DNA from 2 places in the Marinobacter sp. Arc7-DN-1 genome. Region 1 is predicted to be linked to the other one. Evidence: predicted binding sites of a transcription regulator. Region 1 holds the regulator's gene; the other holds the start of a gene.
The links. The regulator sigma-54, encoded in region 1, starts transcription at its own class of promoters, with help from an activator protein. The targets are predictions, from matches to a motif close to ANTGGCATNNANNTTGCTNT.
Positions count from the first base shown of each region.

Region 2: glnK (P-II family nitrogen regulator) is a predicted target of sigma-54. The motif match lies at 5,938-5,957, and genes of this name have one in related genera.

Region 1 is NZ_CP031848.1:1,237,928-1,246,990, reverse strand. It holds gene mgtE (magnesium transporter) at 1-184, opposite strand, end outside; gene D0851_RS05820 (HPr family phosphocarrier protein) at 329-598, opposite strand; gene rapZ (RNase adapter RapZ) at 606-1,490, opposite strand; gene ptsN (PTS IIA-like nitrogen regulatory protein PtsN) at 1,518-1,988, opposite strand; gene hpf (ribosome hibernation promoting factor) at 2,075-2,383, opposite strand; gene D0851_RS05800 (RNA polymerase factor sigma-54) at 2,485-4,005, opposite strand; gene lptB (LPS export ABC transporter ATP-binding protein) at 4,202-4,927, opposite strand; gene lptA (lipopolysaccharide transport periplasmic protein LptA) at 4,905-5,471, opposite strand; gene lptC (LPS export ABC transporter periplasmic protein LptC) at 5,455-6,048, opposite strand; gene D0851_RS05780 (KdsC family phosphatase) at 6,045-6,605, opposite strand; gene D0851_RS05775 (KpsF/GutQ family sugar-phosphate isomerase) at 6,607-7,587, opposite strand; gene D0851_RS05770 (ATP-binding cassette domain-containing protein) at 7,776-8,588, shown strand; gene mlaE (lipid asymmetry maintenance ABC transporter permease subunit MlaE) at 8,585-9,063, shown strand, end outside.
Region 2 is NZ_CP031848.1:3,197,879-3,206,941, forward strand. It holds gene D0851_RS15045 (ChrR family anti-sigma-E factor) at 1-320, opposite strand, end outside; gene D0851_RS15050 (sigma-70 family RNA polymerase sigma factor) at 317-916, opposite strand; gene speA (biosynthetic arginine decarboxylase) at 1,079-2,989, opposite strand; gene speE (polyamine aminopropyltransferase) at 3,201-4,082, shown strand; gene D0851_RS15065 (ammonium transporter) at 4,147-5,415, opposite strand; gene glnK (P-II family nitrogen regulator) at 5,490-5,828, opposite strand; gene D0851_RS15075 (accessory factor UbiK family protein) at 6,210-6,464, shown strand; gene D0851_RS15080 (YifB family Mg chelatase-like AAA ATPase) at 6,525-8,057, shown strand; gene trmB (tRNA (guanosine(46)-N7)-methyltransferase TrmB) at 8,130-8,864, shown strand; gene D0851_RS15090 (hypothetical protein) at 8,904-9,063, opposite strand, start outside.

The DNA of each region.
Region 1 (9,063 bases):
CGACCAGGTTCCACAACAGGGCACGCTGCCGGGGCGGCGAAGATTCCAGCAGGTGAGCAATGTCGCTGGGACTCAGGCCACCGTTCAGGATGCGTGCAACCTGCTTCAGTGCGCCGCTGTCCAGGGCTTCACTCAGGGAGCGAAGGCGCTGGCGGGCCTGGCTTTTTTCCAGAATATCGGTCATGAATCACCCAGCATCAGAAAACGCCTTTATTATAGCGGAGTTAGCCGTTATCGGTGAGTGCGAGTTGCAGGAGATCAAACCGGGGTCAGATGAAAACGGGGTCAGATGAACTTTCATCTGACCCCGTTTTCATCTGACCCCGTTTTAACCGCCCTCGCCAAAATAATCGTTGATGAGTTCGACCAGCGCATCAATGGCCTGCTCCTCGTCGGGTCCTTCAGCAATGAGCTCAACATCCGTACCTTTGCTGGCGGCCAGCATCATCACTTGCATGATGTTTTTGGCGTCCACATCCCGGCCCTTGCCAGCAATTCTCACGCTGCTGTCGAATTCGGAGGCTGTGGCAACCAGCTTGGCGGTGGCACGGGCGTGCAACCCCAGTTTGTTGATAATGGTAATCGGGCGGCGAATCATGGGCTGATCAGATCTCTTCCCGTGTCTGCAAATGTGGCAGCTCGGTGTGGCGCACCTGGACGTTGTTGTAGCGCTGCCGGAAGTACTCGCCCAGCTGCTCGCACACATACACAGAGCGGTGCTGGCCTCCGGTACAGCCGATGGAGATGGTCATGTAGCTGCGGTTGCTGTCCGCGAAGGAGGGTAACCAGGTGTCCAGGAAAGCCTTGAGGTCATCGATCATCTTTCGGCTCGCCGGTTCCTTTTCAAGAAATTCGATCACCGGCTGATCGGTGCCCACATACTTCCGAAGGCTGGTATCCCAGTAAGGGTTAGGCAGACACCGAACGTCGAAGACATAGTCCGAATCCAGCGGTACACCGTGCTTGAAGCCAAACGACTGGAACAGCAGGGCCAGTTCCTGCTCCTTCCTGCCGACAACCCGCTGCTTCACCATATCCCGGAGTTCGTACATGGACATGCCGGTGGTGTTCACATACAGGTCGGAGAGCTTGGACAGCGGTTCAAGAAGCTTCTTTTCACTGGTGATGGCTTCCCGCAGCGAGGTCTTGTCATCGCTCAGGGGGTGCTTTCGGCGAGTCGCGTGGAAACGCTGCAGCAGGGACTGTTCGTCGGCATCCAGGAAGATGATCTCAACGGTCACCCCTGTTTCCTGGAGGCGGCGGTAGATCTCTTCGAAGTTGGCCAGTTCTCCGGAAAGGTTACGGGCGTCAATGCTCACGGCCATCTTGCCGAGGCGGCCCGGTTTTGTCTGGCTGGCGGCTTCCCGGGTAAGGGGGAAAAGCAGGCCGATCGGGAGGTTGTCTATGCAATAGAAGCCCAGATCTTCCAGAACATGAAGTGCGGTACTCTTGCCCGATCCGGACCTGCCACTGACGATAATCAGCTTCATGACCACGTACCTCCACTGCAATGAATGTCATCCGCTTGAGGCGGTCATGCGCTCGTACAGGGTGCTGGCGTCCTCGCATTGCCGCAGGCGATCACAGAACGACCGCTCATTGAATTTTTCCGCCAGCTGGCTGAGCAGTTCCAGGTGTTCGCTGGTGGCCTCCTTGGGCACGACCAGGGCGAAGATCAGATCTACCGGCTGATTGTCGATGGCGTCGAACTCGACGCTTTCTTCCAGCGTCATCAGTACGCCCACCACATGATCCAGGCCTTCCAGGCGGCAGTGCGGGATGGCAATTCCCTGGCCAATACCGGTGCTGCCCAGACGCTCCCGTGAGATCAGGTTATTGAATATCTGGGTTTCGCTGAGCGTATTGTCCTGGAGGTTTATCTGCTCGGCAATAAACTCCAGAGCCCGCTTCTTGCTGGATGCCGACACCCGACAGAGGGTGAGCTCCGGTGCAAGTATGTTGTCTATGGTCAGGGATGTGTCGCTCATGGATCGACTGCATTTCCGTTAAAAAAAGGCTGCGACACGTCAGCCGTGTCGCAGCTCGATTGGATGACTTGCATGAAAACAGCCAGTTAGCGAGAGCCGTTTCCGTGCATCCGGTCTACATTCTTTTCCTTGTGTTTGAGAATCTGGCGGTCCAGCTTGTCGATCAGGACATCGATGGCTGCGTACATATCCTCATTTTCTGCCTTTGCGTGAATCTCACCACCAACCACGTGCAGCGTGGCTTCCGCAATCTGGCGCACCTTCTCCACTTCCAGGGTTACCTGGCAGTTGCTGATGTGGTCAAAGTGACGCTCGAGCTTCTGGAACTTCTCTGAAACATAATCCTTCAGTGCGGGAGTCAGTTCTACGTGATGGCCTGAAATATTGAGTTGCATAGGCGTCTCCTGTTGTCATCGTTCCGGCTCCCGGGAGCCGGTCTGGGTGCTGGCGCATTGTGCGCCGGCAAATAGTACGTTGCGCCCGGACCCCGGGGTGTTCAGACCAGCCGCTTGCGTTCGTTCGAAGGCGGAATGTGCATGGCCTCCCGGTACTTGGCAACGGTGCGTCGCGCAACCTTGATTCCCTGTTCTCCTAGCATGGCTGCAATTTTACTGTCGCTCAACGGCTTTTTGGGCGTTTCCGCGGCAATCAGCTTTTTGATCATCGCGCGGATCGCCGTGGAAGAACATTCACCGCCTTCGTCAGTGCTGACATGGCTGGAGAAGAAATATTTCAGCTCGAAAATTCCCCGGGGGGTGTGCATGTATTTCTGGGTGGTGACCCGGGAAATCGTGGACTCATGCATCTCAACCGCCTGGGCGATATCAGAGAGGATCAGCGGTTTCATGGCTTCTTCACCCTGATCCAGGAATCCTTGCTGGTGCTCGACAATACGGGTCGCCACTTTCAGCAGGGTTTCATTGCGGCTCTGCAGGCTCTTGATAAACCATTTCGCCTCCTGCAACTGATCCCGCAGGTAGGTGTTGTCGGCACTGCTGTCCGCACGCCTTATAAGAGAAGCATAGCTGGCATTGACGCGGATGCGCGGGGCAATTTCCGGATTCAGTTCAACGCGCCAGCGGCCGTTGTGCTTGCGAACGATCACATCCGGAATTACGTAGTCAGGTTCGGTGCGGTCAATCACGTCACCGGGGCGGGGATTCAGGCCGGTAATCAGGGCCAGTACATCCCGCAGCTGGTCTTCTTTCAGGCGGCTGCGGCGTAGCAGTTGGGCATAGTCGCGGTTGCCGAGCAGATTGATGTAATGGGTGATGACCAGGCGAGCCTGGGCCAGCCAGGGCGTTTCCGGCGGCAGCTGGTTGAGCTGGATCAGCAGGCATTCCTGCAGGTCCCGGGCGAACACGCCGGGAGGATCAAAATGCTGCAGCCGGTGAAGGACCGCCTCGACTTCATCCAGCTCAAGGGGGTCTTCTTCGTTTTCATCCAGCAACCCGGCATGAATCTCTTCCAGCGGACTGGTCAGATAGCCGCGTTCATCCACTGCGTCCATCAAAGCGTGGGCAATGGCCTGGTCCCGTTCGCTCATCGGGGTCAGGTTCAGTTGCCATTCCAGGTGATCCTGAAGCGTGTCAGTGGGGGAGTTGCGGGTCTCGAAATCGTGATCGTTTTCGTCATCGTTACGGGCGGCCGATGCCGGTGCGGACTGGTAGATATCGTCCCAGGCGGTGTCGACCGGGAGATCGTCCGGGATATTATCCGGGATTTCGTTTTCCGAGGACCAGTCCGGACCGTTTTCGGTTTCATCCCAGTCGGGTGAAGGTTCGGGAACTGTCTCAGCGGCGGACTCGGTGGCATTGGCCTCCCGTTCGTCATTCCCGGTGTCGGTCTCCGGCTGATCCTCATCCTCGGACGTCTCCAGCATGGGGTTGGATTCCAGGGCCTGCTGGACTTCCTGCTGAAGGTCGAGAGTGGAAAGCTGTAGAAGCCGGATCGCCTGTTGCAGCTGGGGTGTCATGGTCAGGCTCTGACCCAGCTTTAACTGTAAGGAGGCTTTCATTACCATGGTTCAGGATCCGTCACTCATCAGCGCTTGGTGTCGTAGGTAGTGAAAAATTCTTTATATGTCGGTTACTTGCCTTGGCCCTGTATTACCCTAGCAAGTTCTTTGCCGAGTTTACTTGCTACAGATCATCAAAACAATCCGGGGGTCAGATGAAAAGTTCATCTGACCCCAATTTCATCTGACCCCAATTTCACAGTCGGAACTCATCGCCCAGATACACTTCCTTCACCTGCTGGTTGGCCAGAATGGCCTCGGCATTACCGGAGGCGATGATGTGGCCACCGGAAACGATGTAGGCATTCTCACAGATGTCCAGGGTCTCACGCACGTTGTGGTCGGTAATCAACACACCAATGCCCTTGTCCCGAAGATGCCGGATGATGTGTTTGATATCGCTCACGGAAATGGGGTCGACACCGGCGAACGGCTCATCCAGGAGGATGAAGGCCGGCTCCATCGCCAGGGCCCTGGCAATTTCCACACGCCGGCGCTCGCCGCCGGACAGGGCCATGCCCATGCTGTCACGAATGTGGGTAATGTGGAATTCTTCGAGCAATTCTTCCACCTTCTTTCCCCGCTCCGCCTTACCCAGACCCTTGCGGGTTTCCAGAATGGCCATGATGTTGTCGCGCACCGACAGTTTGCGGAATACCGAGGCTTCCTGGGGCAGGTAACCGATGCCCTGACGCGCCCGGCCGTGCATGGGCAGATGAGTGATGTCGCGGCTGTCGATGGTGATCCGGCCGCAGTCGGCGGGAACCAGCCCCACAATCATGTAAAAGCAGGTGGTTTTACCGGCGCCATTGGGGCCCAGCAGACCAACAATTTCCCCGCTGCGGATTTCCAGGGAAACGTCGATCACCACTTTTTTCTGTTTATAACTCTTTGCCAGATTACTGGCTCTCAGAACTGCCATCGGATTCCTGTCTGTCAGTGCGTCTGTCAGTGCTGCGTGGCTGAATCACCATTTCTACCCGGCCGGATCCTTCACCGGTATCGGCGCCGCCTTGGGCAGTTACGACCCGGCGGACGGTATCATAATGGATGACATCGCCCCGGAACAGGTTGCCATTCTGTTCGATGACCGCTTGCCGTTCAAAGATCAGACGCTGGTCAGTGGCCGACCAGGTAATATTCAGCGCCCTGGCGTCGGTTTCACCTTCGCCCTCACGGGTTGGCTGGCGGTAACGGGCCGGGCTTCCGAAGGCTTCAATCCGGTTCAGGCCGTTTTCGTCGCGGTACAGAACCACACGCTCCGCGCTCAGATGGGTCTCGCCCTGTTCCAGCTCTACATCGCCGGTGTAGGTGGCGATACCCTGGCCGTCGTCGAGGCGGGCGTTGTCTGCGGTTACCTTGATGGGAATATCAGAATCAAGCTCGAAAGCTGCCGCCGGCCCGGCCATGGCGACGGTCAGCAGGGCAGCCATCAGGCCCCGGTATCGGTTAGTTTCCGGTTTCATAGTGTCCTTCCACCTGGGAGTTCAGTTCCAGAATCCGCTCGTCGATCCACGCTTTCATGCCTGTGGCACGAGTGGTGCCTGTCACGTCGCGTATCTCTACGGGTGCGTCTGTGTATGCCAGGCCCCGGTCGTTGTCCAGGGTCAGGGTTGGTGTTGTCAGGGTGGTGTCCCGACCGCCAACACGTCGGAGTACCCGGACCTTGCCGGTCAGGTAAAGCAGGTTTTCATTTTGCAGGAGGCTGCCATTTTCGGCTTCCACAATCCAGGGCAGACTGTCGGCGCCCCCGGTACCGCTGTAGAGCTCGGCTCTCGGCGATTCCAGGGTGGCCAGGTTGCCTTCCTCGAACTGCTCTATCCGCGGGCTGGTAAAACTGACCTTGGGGTTGCCGGCTTCATCGAACGCGGTGTACTTGCCATTGACCACGAATCCGTCGGGTTCGGTATCGCCTCTCAGATCGGCGGCCTGCCGGTCGATAACCGGAGGCTCATCACTTCGCCATAGCAAAAACACCGCCGCGACAATGGTACCCGCCAGTGCCAGCGTTTGCAGCCGGGGCCGGTCCGGGAGCCAGTTCACGTGCCAGCCTCCTGATCAGGCCCCAGGTAGGGGGCCAGCGCTGCGTCCAGCTTTCCGTGGGCGCTAAGCAGCAGGTCGCAAGCCTCCCTCACGGCGCCGTTTCCTCCCTGGGCCCGGGTACAGTAATCCGCCTGCTGCCGGACCAGCCAGTATCCGTTGGGCACTGTGATTCCAAGGCCTGCAAACGTCAGGGCTGGCAAGTCTGGCAGATCGTCGCCCATGTAGGCGATCGCTTCCGGGCGGATGTTCATGGTACTCGCCAGTTCCTGCAGGGCTGCTTTCTTGTCCTCTCGTCCCTGCATCAGGTGCGGGATACCGAGGTCCCGCATGCGTTTTTCCGTCAGTGGCGACTTGCGCCCGGTGATGACAGCGACAGTTATGCCCGCAGCCATCAACTGTTTCAGGCCCAGGCCGTCGAGAATGTTGAACGCCTTGAGCTCATCGCCGGTGGCGCTGAAGTAGAGCTTGCCGTCGCTCATGATGCCGTCGACATCAAGGGCAATCAGGCGGATCTGCGCCGCTTTCGCCAGCAGGGATTCGGGCCATTCATTCTGCATATCAGATAACCCCGGCCCGCAGCAGGTCGTGCATGTTAATGGCGCCGATCAGGGCGCCGCTCTCATCGGTAACCGGCAGGGCGTTGATCTTCATTTCTTCCATCACGTTCAATGCTTCTGCCGCGAGATGATCGGCCTGGATGGTTTTTCCATGCCGGGTCATCACCTCATGGATGGGCGTATTGTGGATGTCTACTGAGCGGTCCAGAGTCCGGCGAAGGTCGCCGTCCGTAAATATTCCTGCAAGCGCGCCCTGTTCATCAACGACAGTGGTCATGCCGAGGCCCTTGCGGGAGATTTCCAGCAGGGCACCGCTGAGGGGCGTGCTTTCGCTGACAACCGGAATGCGATCACCGGTATGCATGATGTCAGAGACCCGCAGCAATAGCCGCCGGCCCAGGCTTCCGCCCGGATGGGAAAAGGCAAAATCTTCGGCGCTGAAACCTCTGGCCTCAAGCAGGGCGACCGCGAGGGCATCGCCCATCACCAGGGTTGCGGTGGTGGATGACGTGGGTGCCAGGCCCAGGGGGCAGGCTTCTACCTGTACGCTGACATCCAGATTGGCCACGGCTTCCCGTGCCAGGGTGGAATTCGCATTGCCGGTCATACTGATCAACGGGGCGCCCATCCGTTTGATCAGTGGCAGAATGGTGACCACCTCGCTGGTGTTGCCACTGTTGGAAATGGCGATAACCACGTCTTGAGAGGTAATCATACCCATGTCGCCGTGGCTTGCCTCGCCCGGATGAACGAAGAACGAGGGCGTGCCGGTGCTGGCCAGGGTTGCGGCGATCTTGTTCCCGATGTGGCCGGACTTGCCCATGCCGGTAACCACCACGCGGCCCGTGCACTTCATAATAACTTCACAGGCCCGGGTAAAATGATCGTCGATACGGCTCTCAAGAGCGTTGATGGCGTCTCGCTCGATGCGGATGGCACGCAGGGCGGGCGTTCGGAAATCGGTCGGAGTCTGTTCGTTCATCGGGCTTGGGGCCTGGCTGTTAAGACATTGGAAATGGTCGGAGGAGTATATCATTTTCGCCCGGCAACGATGCCCGGTTACCGAAAGTTCAGTCAAACTGATCATTGCTATCAGTACATTTTGGGTTCTTTGGATTGAGCTTAGGCGCTCCTTGGCATAATGTAGCCCCTCTTTGAAAGGTAAGGACTATGGATTCATCGGCTTACATATTGCTCAGGGACGTTGTCTTTTCCCGCTCCGGGCGCCGGATTTTCGACGGTGTCAGCCTGGATATTCCCCGGGGCAGGATTACCGCCATCATGGGCCCCAGCGGCACTGGTAAAACCACACTCCTGCGCCTGATCGGCGGTCAACTCCGGCCCGATTCCGGCAGTGTGGTGGTGGATGGCCACGAGGTGCCCAGGCTCAAGCGCAAGGCCCTCTATGCATTCCGGGAAAAAATGGGCATGTTGTTCCAGAGCGGTGCCCTGTTCACCGATCTGAGCGTATTCGAGAACGTTGCCTTTCCCCTGCGCGTGCACACCAGCCTTCCGGAAGACATGATCCGGGATATCGTTCTGATGAAGCTGGAAGCCGTCGGGCTGCGTGGTGCCAGGCATCTGATGCCCTCGGAACTGTCCGGAGGCATGACCCGACGGGTCGCCCTGGCGAGAAGCATTGCGCTGGATCCGGAACTGATCATGTACGACGAGCCTTTTGCCGGCCAGGATCCTATCGCCATGGGCGTTCTGGTCAAACTGATCCGGGATCTGAACAGCTCCATGGGGCTGACCAGTGTGCTGGTTTCCCACGATGTGCCGGAATCCCTGAGCATCTGCCATTACGCCTGCATCATCGCCGATGGCAAGGTGATTGGCGAAGGCACGCCGGACCAGCTCCGGGAACATCCCTCAGGGCAGGTGCAGCAGTTTCTTCAGGGGCAGCCGGATGGCCCCGTGCCTTTTCATTATCCGGCAGAGGGTGCCGCCAGGGATTTCGGACTTTCCGGGGGTGTGTCTTGATCGAAAGAATCGCCGCATTCGGGCGCCTTGGCCTGGATACTGTCTCGTCGTTTGGCCGTTCAGGCCGCTTCCTTGCGGGTGTGCTGGGGGGCGTGCCAAGGCCGGCAACCGGTTTTCCGCTGTTGATGAAACAGCTGTACGCGGTTGGTGTCCTGTCGCTGCCGATTATTGTGGTCTCTGGCCTTTTCATCGGTATGGTGCTGGCGCTGCAGGGTTACACCATTCTCAGTGATTACGGCTCCGAAGCCGCCATCGGCCAGATGATTGCCCTGACCCTGGTGCGTGAACTGGGCCCCGTGGTGACTGCGCTGCTGTTCGCGGGCCGCGCCGGCTCCGCCCTGACGGCGGAAATCGGCTTGATGAAGGCCACTGAACAGTTGTCCAGCATGGAAATGATGGGGGTCGATCCGCTGCGCCGTGTGGTGGCGCCCCGGTTGTGGGCCGGCTTTATTGCCATGCCGGTGCTTGCCGCCAT
Region 2 (9,063 bases), 2.0 Mb from region 1:
TGCCGCTTCCAGGGCAGGCTGTTGAGGTCTTCGCCAAACAGCTTCTGAAGGGCGCCGATCCTTGGGGCCGGTGGCATTGCCGGTTGGTCAGCGGGTGCGCTGTCGATCCTGGCAAGTAGGCTGTCGAACATGCTTTCCGAGACGCTCACCTTCGGCTGTTGCTCCATCATCACAGCGCCAAGACTGTCCAGGGTGTCCACATGGCTGCGGCAATGCGAGCACTTATCCAGGTGGAGTCGGATGCAAAGGGCATGGGGCTCGCTCAGGTTGCCTGCGCTGTACTCCATCAGGCTCAGGCTGTCGGGATGATGCCGTGTCATACGTTCTGATCCTGCAAAATCACTTTCAGTTTGTTCAGTGCCAGGCGCACCCGGCTTTTCACGGTGCCAAGGGGAATGTTCAACTCATCGGCCACCATCTGGTGAGACTTGTTTTCCATGTAAACCTTGGCAATCACCGTAGTCTGTTCTTCCGGAAGATGACTCAGGGATTCGCGAATCCGCCGCTCCGACATCAAACGGTGCAGCGAGGTGACTGGCTCATTCTCGTTTTCGCCAGGGATTTGCCAGAGATCTTCGGTTTCAACCGGCATCTCGGCACTGGTGCGTTGCATCTTTCTCAACATATCAATGCGCTGGTTCCGGGCAATAGTGAAGATCCATGTGGACGCAGCCGCTTTGCGCCAGTCATAGAGGCAAGAGCGCCTCCAGATAGACACAAACACTTCCTGAACCAGTTCTTCCGCGTGGCTTGCCAGACCATTGGCCATGGCGTAGTACTTGATCTGCGGACCGAAATGCTGGAAGAGCGCATGATAGGCCTCACGATCCTGGTCCTTGCCCACTTTCTGCAGCATCTGGCTCCAGGGGTCTTTACGCCCCTCGGAACTGGTTGGCTTCTGATCCAGTGTAGTCACCGGACGCTCCTTGACAGTCGCATGATTTGAGCTTGTTCTGGTCATCATTCTATGCACTCATCCCGGGTTTGTCAGTCTGAGTGTTTACGGGCCGTTTTGTCCTGTGGATCTGTGAATCCGCAAAACCACCGACCGAGACCTGAAGACGGCCAGCCGTTTTAACTATTCTTCCAGATAGGTGTAGCCCTCCAGCCCGGCGGAGAGCTCGGCCAGCAGTGCCGACTGGGTTTCCGGTGTCAGCCCGGATGCCATGAACTTTCGCCGATACGCTTCCAACAGGGCGTCCGGTTCAAAGTTTACGTAACGAAGGACCTTGGCCACGGTATCTCCGGTGATGGGCGCGCCGATCTCGTACCCGCCCTCCGGTGTCAGGCGGACATCCACGGAATGGGTGTCGCCGAACAGATTGTGCATGTCCCCCAGAATTTCCTGGTAGGCCCCGGTCATGAAAAAACCCATGAGTAGTGGTTCTCCGGGCTGGTCTTCCGGTAAAGGCAGGGTGGTTTCAGTGCCCTGGCCATCCACGTACCGGTCGATGCGGCCATCGGAATCACAGGTGATGTCCTGGATCACGGCGCGGCGATTCAGGGGGCGATTCAGGCCGTTGACCGGCATGACCGGGAAAATCTGGTCAATGCCCCAGACATCCGGCAGTGACTGGAACAGGGAGAAATTCACGAACAGCTTTTCCGCCAGTTTTTCGTTGAGCTCGTCGATGATTTCCCGGTGGGCCCGGTTGCTGCTGTCCAGCTGGTTTCGCAGCAGGCGGCAGCAGCGGGTATACAGCGTTTCAGCCTCCGCCCGCTCCTGCAGTGAAAGCAGGCCGTGGGCAAACTGGCCATGAACATCAGCCATGGCATGCAGCACATCGTGGTAGATCTCCGCCAGTGAGCGCGGGGAGCCGGTATCTTCCAGACTCTCCAGGTCGCGCCAGAGATCGTGCAGCGGGGCCGGTGCCTCAGGTTCCGGCCGCTTCGGCACGCGATTTTCCGGCGCTTCGCGATCAATCACGTTGGTCACCAGCACCGAGTGGTGGGCGGTCAGGGCGCGCCCGGATTCGCTGACCAGATCCGGGTGGGGAATGCCGTGGCGGTCACACTCCGCCTGCAGGACATGCACCACGTTGTAGGCGTATTCATAAACGCTGTAGTTCATGGAACAGCTGCTGCGGGAGCGGGTACCCTCATAATCGACGCCCAGACCACCGCCGATATCGACCGTACCGATCGGGGCGCCCATCTGGCGTAGCTCACTGTAAAACCGGGCGCATTCCCTGAGGCCGGTCTGGATGTCCCGGATATTGGCAATCTGGGAGCCGAGATGGAAATGCAGCAGTTGCAGGGTATCCAGTGCATCGGCCTCGCGCAGGGTGTTTACCACATCCAGTACCTGGCTGGCGGACAGACCAAACTTGGATTTTTCACCGCCGGTATTCTGCCAGTTGCCCTTGCCAATGGTCGCCAACCGGGCCCGAACGCCAATCAGCGGTGCAACGCCCAGGTTAGTGGCTTCCTCCAGAATCAGCGGCAGCTCGGACTGTTTCTCCACCACAATAAATACCCGATGGCCCAGGGTCTGGCCAATCAGGGCCAGGCGAATGTATTCCCGGTCCTTGTAACCGTTGCAGACGATCACCGAGCCCGGTTGCCGGGACATCGCCAGTACCGCCATCAGCTCGGGCTTGCTGCCTGCTTCAAGGCCGATCTGTCCCTTCGAGGCGGCGGGCTCCGCAGCCAGCAGTTCTTCAACCACCCGGCGCTGCTGGTTCACCTTGATGGGGTAAACCGCTGTGTAGCAGCCCCGGTACGCCTGCTCATCCGCGACCTTGTTGAAGGCATTGCACAGTTTATTGACCCGGTCGTGCAGGATATCGACAAAGCGGATGAGAACCGGAAGCTGGAGCCCGGATTCGGTCAGTGTACGGGTCAGCTGTGGCAGATTGATCTGAGCCGGGGTGTGGCCCCGGTCCGGCCGGATCATTACCTGGCCCTCGGCGTTGACGCCGATGTAGCCATCACTCCAGTGGGCAATGTTGTAAACCTTGTGAGCCGGGGTGGCGCTGGCTTCGCTCATGCTTGCTATCCTGTCAGGAAACCGGAGCCGGCGGTTGTTCGGTCAGGGGCCGGCCTATGGCCGCCATTGTATGGATTCCCACCCCCGGCTAAAAGAACCGGGTGTGGAAAATATGTGGCCGGTAGCCACGATTATCGCTTTAGCTCACGGTGGGGCACCCCTACAATACGCCCTTTTAACACAGCCCATGGCCCACAGCGGGAGGCAAAACATGACAGCACTGAATGATGGCTGGTTTACCGAGGTATTCCAGGACCAGGGAACGGCGTTCTCCCTGCAGGTGAAAAAGAAGCTCCACGAGGAGCAGACCCCGTTCCAGAAGCTGGAAATATACGAGACCGAGACCTTCGGCAACCTGATGGTTCTGGATGGCTGCGTGATGCTGACCACCCGCGATAATTTCCTGTACCACGAGATGATGACCCACCCGGCCCTGTTTACCCACCGGGACCCGAAAAAGGTGGTGATTATCGGTGGCGGCGACTGCGGCACTCTTAAGGAAGTGCTCAAACACCCGGGTGTGGAAGAAGCCTGGCAGGTGGAAATTGATGAGCGGGTCACCCGTATGTCGGAAAAGTACTTCCCGGAATTGTGCGAAGCCAACGGTGATCCGCGCGCCAATTTTTTCTTCGGTGACGGCATCCAGTGGATCCGCGACATGGCGCCGGGCAGTGTAGACCTCATCATTATCGACAGCACGGATCCGGTCGGCCCGGCGGAAGGCCTGTTTGCCCTGGATTTCTACCGAGACGCCATGCTGGCATTGCGCGAGGGCGGCATTATTGTCCAGCAGAGTGAATCACCGCTGCTGCACACCCATAGCATCATCAAGGACATTCACAATGACATGCGCAAGGCCGGGTTCGAACACGTGCAGACCCTGCCATTCCCGCAACCGGTCTATCCCACGGGCTGGTGGAGTTGCACCATGGCCAGCAAGGAGAACCCGGTAAAATATTTCCGTGAGGAAGACGCCAACAACCGGCCGTTCGTGACCCGCTACTACAATGCCGGAGTGCACCATGGTGCGTTGGCGATGCCCCAGTTCATGGTGGATGCGCTGGAGGATGAGGTCAGGCCAGAGGAGGGTTAAGCCGGCAAAACCAAAGAGGGGTGCCAGATGGCACCCCTCTTTGGTTTTGCGTTGCCAGCGATTGTTACTTGCTGCTGACAAACTCCGGATAGGCTTCCATGCCACACTCGGACAGATCCACGCCTTCGTACTCGTCCTCTTCGCTCACCCGAATACCCATGACAGCCTTGAGGATGCCCCAGACAATCAGGCTGGCGACGAATACCCAGACGAATATGGTGATGGCGCCGATGATCTGGCCGCTGAAGCTGACATCACCGTTGGTGACCGGCACCAGAAGCAGACCCAGCAAGCCACAGGTACCGTGAACCGAGATGGCGCCCACCGGATCGTCGATGCGCAGCTTGTCCATGGTCACGATGCTCAGGACCACCAGGATACCGCCGAAGGCACCGAAGAGGGTCGCAGTCAGGGCGCTCGGAGTGGATGGCTCAGCCGTGATCACTACCAGGCCAGCCAGCGCGCCGTTCAGCAGCATGGTCAGATCAGCCTTGCCAAACATCAGGCGGGCGGTGATCAGGGCAGCAATTGCACCGCCGGCAGCGGCGGTATTGGTATTCAGGAACACCATGGCCACGGAGTTGGCGCTGGCGATATCGCCCAGCTTGAGAACCGAACCGCCGTTGAAGCCGAACCAGCCCATCCACAGGATGAAGGTACCGAGGGTCGCCATCGGCAGGTTGGCACCCGGGAAGGCGCGGATTTCACCGTTCGGGCCGTATTTGCCTTTACGGGCACCGAGAAGGATTACACCAGCCAATGCGGCTGCTGCACCCGCCATGTGAACGATGCCGGAGCCGGCGAAATCGCTGAAACCGAGATCGCCCAGGGTATACATGCCGAAGACAGACGCGCCGCCCCAGGTCCAGGCGCCTTCCATCGGGTAGATAAAGCCGGTCATGAACACTGCAAAGACCAGGAAGGCCCAGAGTTTCATGCGTTCGGCCACAGCACCGGAGACGATGGACATGGCTGTTGCGACAAACACAACCTGGAAGAAGAAGTCAGACGCGCCGGAGTAGATGGAGCCACCCTCGAAGCCGCCGTCCCGGCTGGCGAAGTCACCCAGAACAGCCGCAGTGTCAACGTCTGCGATTCCGGAAAGGAAAATGTTACCGCCGTACATGATGGCGTAACCACTAACCAGGTACATGATGCAGGCAATGGCAAACAGAGCCACGTTCTTGGTCAGGATTTCCGTGGTGTTCTTGGCACGCACCAGGCCGGATTCCAGCATGGCGAAGCCCGCTGCCATCCACATCACTAATGCACCGCACACCAGGAAATAAAAGGTGTCTATAGCATACTGCAGGTGAAAAAGATTGCTTTCCATATGAAGCCCTCCGCACGAGGCTTTTCAGGTTATAAATTTTTTTGCGTTGGCTGATCGAAAAAATCAGAGCTGGTTCAGACCGCTTCTTCGCCGGTTTCGCCGGTCCGGATCCGGATGGCCTGTTGCAGTTCGGTCACGAAGATCTTGCCGTCACCGATCTTGCCGGTGTTGGCTGCCTTGGTAATGGATTCGATGACCTGGTCCAGCAGATTGTCGCCAATGGCAACTTCCACTTTGACCTTGGGCAGGAAATCCACCACGTATTCCGCGCCACGGTAAAGTTCAGTGTGGCCTTTCTGCCGACCGAAGCCTTTGACTTCAGTGACGGTTACGCCTTGCACGCCAATCTCGGATAGTGCCTCACGGACATCATCCAGTTTGAAAGGCTTGATGATCGCTGTCACAAGTTTCATTGCTTTCTCCTTGGTAAAGCCGTCCCAACAGTGAGGGCCCGTCGGCCAGTTGTTGAGGTCGGGATGCTGCCACCTCGCACACCAATTGTGCGGATTGCGTACGAGGGCTTTAGCATCGGGTATGCCAACGCAAAAAAATACATTTAAAACAATAATCTACAATATGCGCGTACCAGAATGGCGCAAAGATCTGCACCAAAATGGAGCGGGTAGCCAGCCGATGAGTCAAATTGGAGCGGACTCACTGGCCGTTCGTCCATTATTATAAGGCCGACCGGGCACAGTATGGCAGGGGCTGCGGTGTGATACACTCCCGCAAACCGGTGAGAGCCCCTCTCTTTTAGTCGAAGCCGGACATTTCTGGAATCAGTGAGGTGATATGTGAAGGGTCCCCAGGATATTTTCGCCCAGTTACAGGGTCAGTTTGGTCAGTTCGTTCCCGATATGGCCCGCGCCGCCCGGGAGGATTTTGAAACCCAGGCCCGGGCAACAGTGATGTCGGTCCTTTCCCGTCTGGAGCTGGTAACCCGGGAAGAGTTTGATGCCCAACAGGCGGTGCTGCTGAAGACTCGTGAAAAGGTGGAGGCGCTCGAAAAACGGGTCGCCGAGCTGGAAAAATCCCTGCAGGAACAATAAACTCCGGATTAGCCCGGCAGGACGCCGGGCATGGTTTTCCGGTCACCATGGAAGGTTGTCATGCTAGCTATCGTTCATTCCCGCGCCATAATCGGCGTGTCTGCTCCCCCCGTTACGGTTGAAGTCCACCTCTCCGGGGGATTGCCCGCACTCTCGATTGTCGGCCTCCCTGAAACCGGCGTTCGCGAGAGTAAGGAGCGGGTTCGCAGCGCCCTTCTGAATGCGGGGTTCGACTTCCCCGCCCGCCGCATTACGATCAACCTTGCCCCCGCTGATCTGCCCAAGGAAGGCGGCCGGTTTGACCTGCCCATTGCCCTTGGGATTCTGGCGGCCTCGGGCCAGATTCCGGCGGAGAGTCTCGCCGATTGCGAGTTTCTCGGGGAGCTGTCCCTCGATGGTGCGCTGAGGCCTCTCAAGGGCGTGCTTCCGGCTGTGCTTGCTGCCCGGCAGGACCAGCGAGCCTTGCTGGTTCCCCATGGCAATGCCGGCGAGGCGGCCCTGGCCAGCCAGGGTGACGTGCTGGCGGCCGGCCACCTGTTGACCGTGTGTGAACACCTCAGCGGCCGGGCCAGGCTGGTTCCGGTGCCGAAATCACCATTGGAACGGGTGCCCGGCAACAACAGTGAGATACCGGACCTGTCCGATGTCCGCGGCCAACGGGTCCCTCGCAGGGCGCTCGAAGTTGCCGCCGCCGGCGGCCACAACCTGTTATTCTTCGGGCCGCCTGGCACCGGCAAGAGCATGCTGGCCAGCCGTCTGCCGGGTATTCTTCCGGCACTGACCGACGATGCGGCCATGGAAGTTGCCAGCGTTCACTCGGTTGCCGGGCTTGCCATGAGAGAGGGCGGGTGGCGCCAACCGCCGTTCCGGGCGCCCCACCACACAGCATCCGCGGTGGCCCTGGTCGGTGGCGGGAGCAGCCCGCGGCCTGGGGAAATCTCCCTCGCCCATCGCGGCGTACTTTTTCTGGATGAATTGCCAGAGTTTGAGCGTCGGGTTCTGGAAGTGCTTCGGGAACCCATGGAAACGGGGCACATCACGATCAGTCGGGCCGCGCGTCAGGTGAATTTTCCGGCTCGCTTTCAAGTCGTCGGTGCAATGAACCCATGCCCCTGCGGTTACAGTGGTCACCCGACCATTGAGTGTCAGTGCACACCGCAGCAGGTAATACGGTATCGGTCGAAGATCTCCGGGCCTCTGCTGGACCGGTTCGATCTCCATGTCGAAGTTCCGGTTCAGGGTGGCGGCGTACTGATGCAACAGGGCGGCGATGGCGAGACCAGTGCCACTGTCCGGGAACGGGTTATCGCTGCCAGGATGAAACAATCGGAACGGGGTTGCGTGAATGCTGCGCTGGCAGGGCGCGAACTGCATTCCGCTTGCCAACTGGACCGCCAGGGTGAGCAGTTGCTCTCCGGCGCCATGGAGAAGCTGGGGCTATCGGCCCGGGCATTGCACCGGATATTGCGGGTGGCTCGCACTCTCGCAGACCTTGAGGGCTGTGACGAGCTCCACCAGGGCCACCTGGTTGAAGCGCTCGGCTACCGGCAACTGGATCGTCAACAGGGGCGCAATTCGGTGGTATCCGCCTGAACCTTGTCACTCTGGTAAACTGTAGCCAAAGCCCATTAAACAAGACCCGCTGCCCGCGGTTAAGGATTGCAGATGACTAACCAGAAAGAGCCGCAAGATCCGAAAGACACTGCCACGGAATCACCGGTAACAACCCGCCGTGGTGTGCGTAGCTTTGTCCTGCGCCAGGGCCGCATGACCGAAGGTCAGAAAAAGGCGTTTGAGCGCAGCTGGCTGAAATATGGTCTCACCCGGGAAGACGGAATGATCGATCCGCGCCAGGTGTTTGGCCGGGATGCCATGCTGAACCTGGAAATCGGGTTTGGCATGGGCAAGTCACTGGCGGAGATGGCGGAAGCTGCCCCGGAGCAGGACTTCATCGGTGTCGAGGTGCACCAGCCAGGTGTGGGTGCTCTGCTCAAGGAGATTGAGGATCGCGGCCTGAAAAATGTCCGGATCTACAGTATCGACGCCAATGACGTGATTGATCTGTGCCTGCCGGATGCCTGTCTGGATCGGGTGATGGTGTTCTTCCCGGATCCCTGGCACAAGAAAAAGCATCACAAGCGCCGGCTGATCCAGCATGAGTTTGTCCAGCGCGTTCGTCACAAACTCCGCGTGGGCGGTATTCTCCATCTGGCGACAGACTGGGAGAACTACGCGGAACACATGATGGAAGTAATGAATGAATCCGAAGGGTTTGCCAACGCCCAGGAATCCGGAGGATATTCACCACGACCGGAAGATCGTCCGATTACCAAGTTTGAAAAGCGGGGCGAAAATCTTGGGCACGGAGTATGGGATCTGTTGTTTTATCGAACCAACTAGTAGTCGGTGATCCCCTGCGGGAATGTTCGGGGGCGGGCTTCAGTGGTGCGCCAGCGGATGGCGCCGCGAGGCCCGGAGAATGACCAGCCCGGCCATACCCAGGGTCAGCGCGGTAAATTTGACCAGGGCGCAGAGGGTTGCCGAAAGGCTCATCGCATCGGTGGGCGGACTGAAATTGTTCAGCAGCAGGATGTTCTCG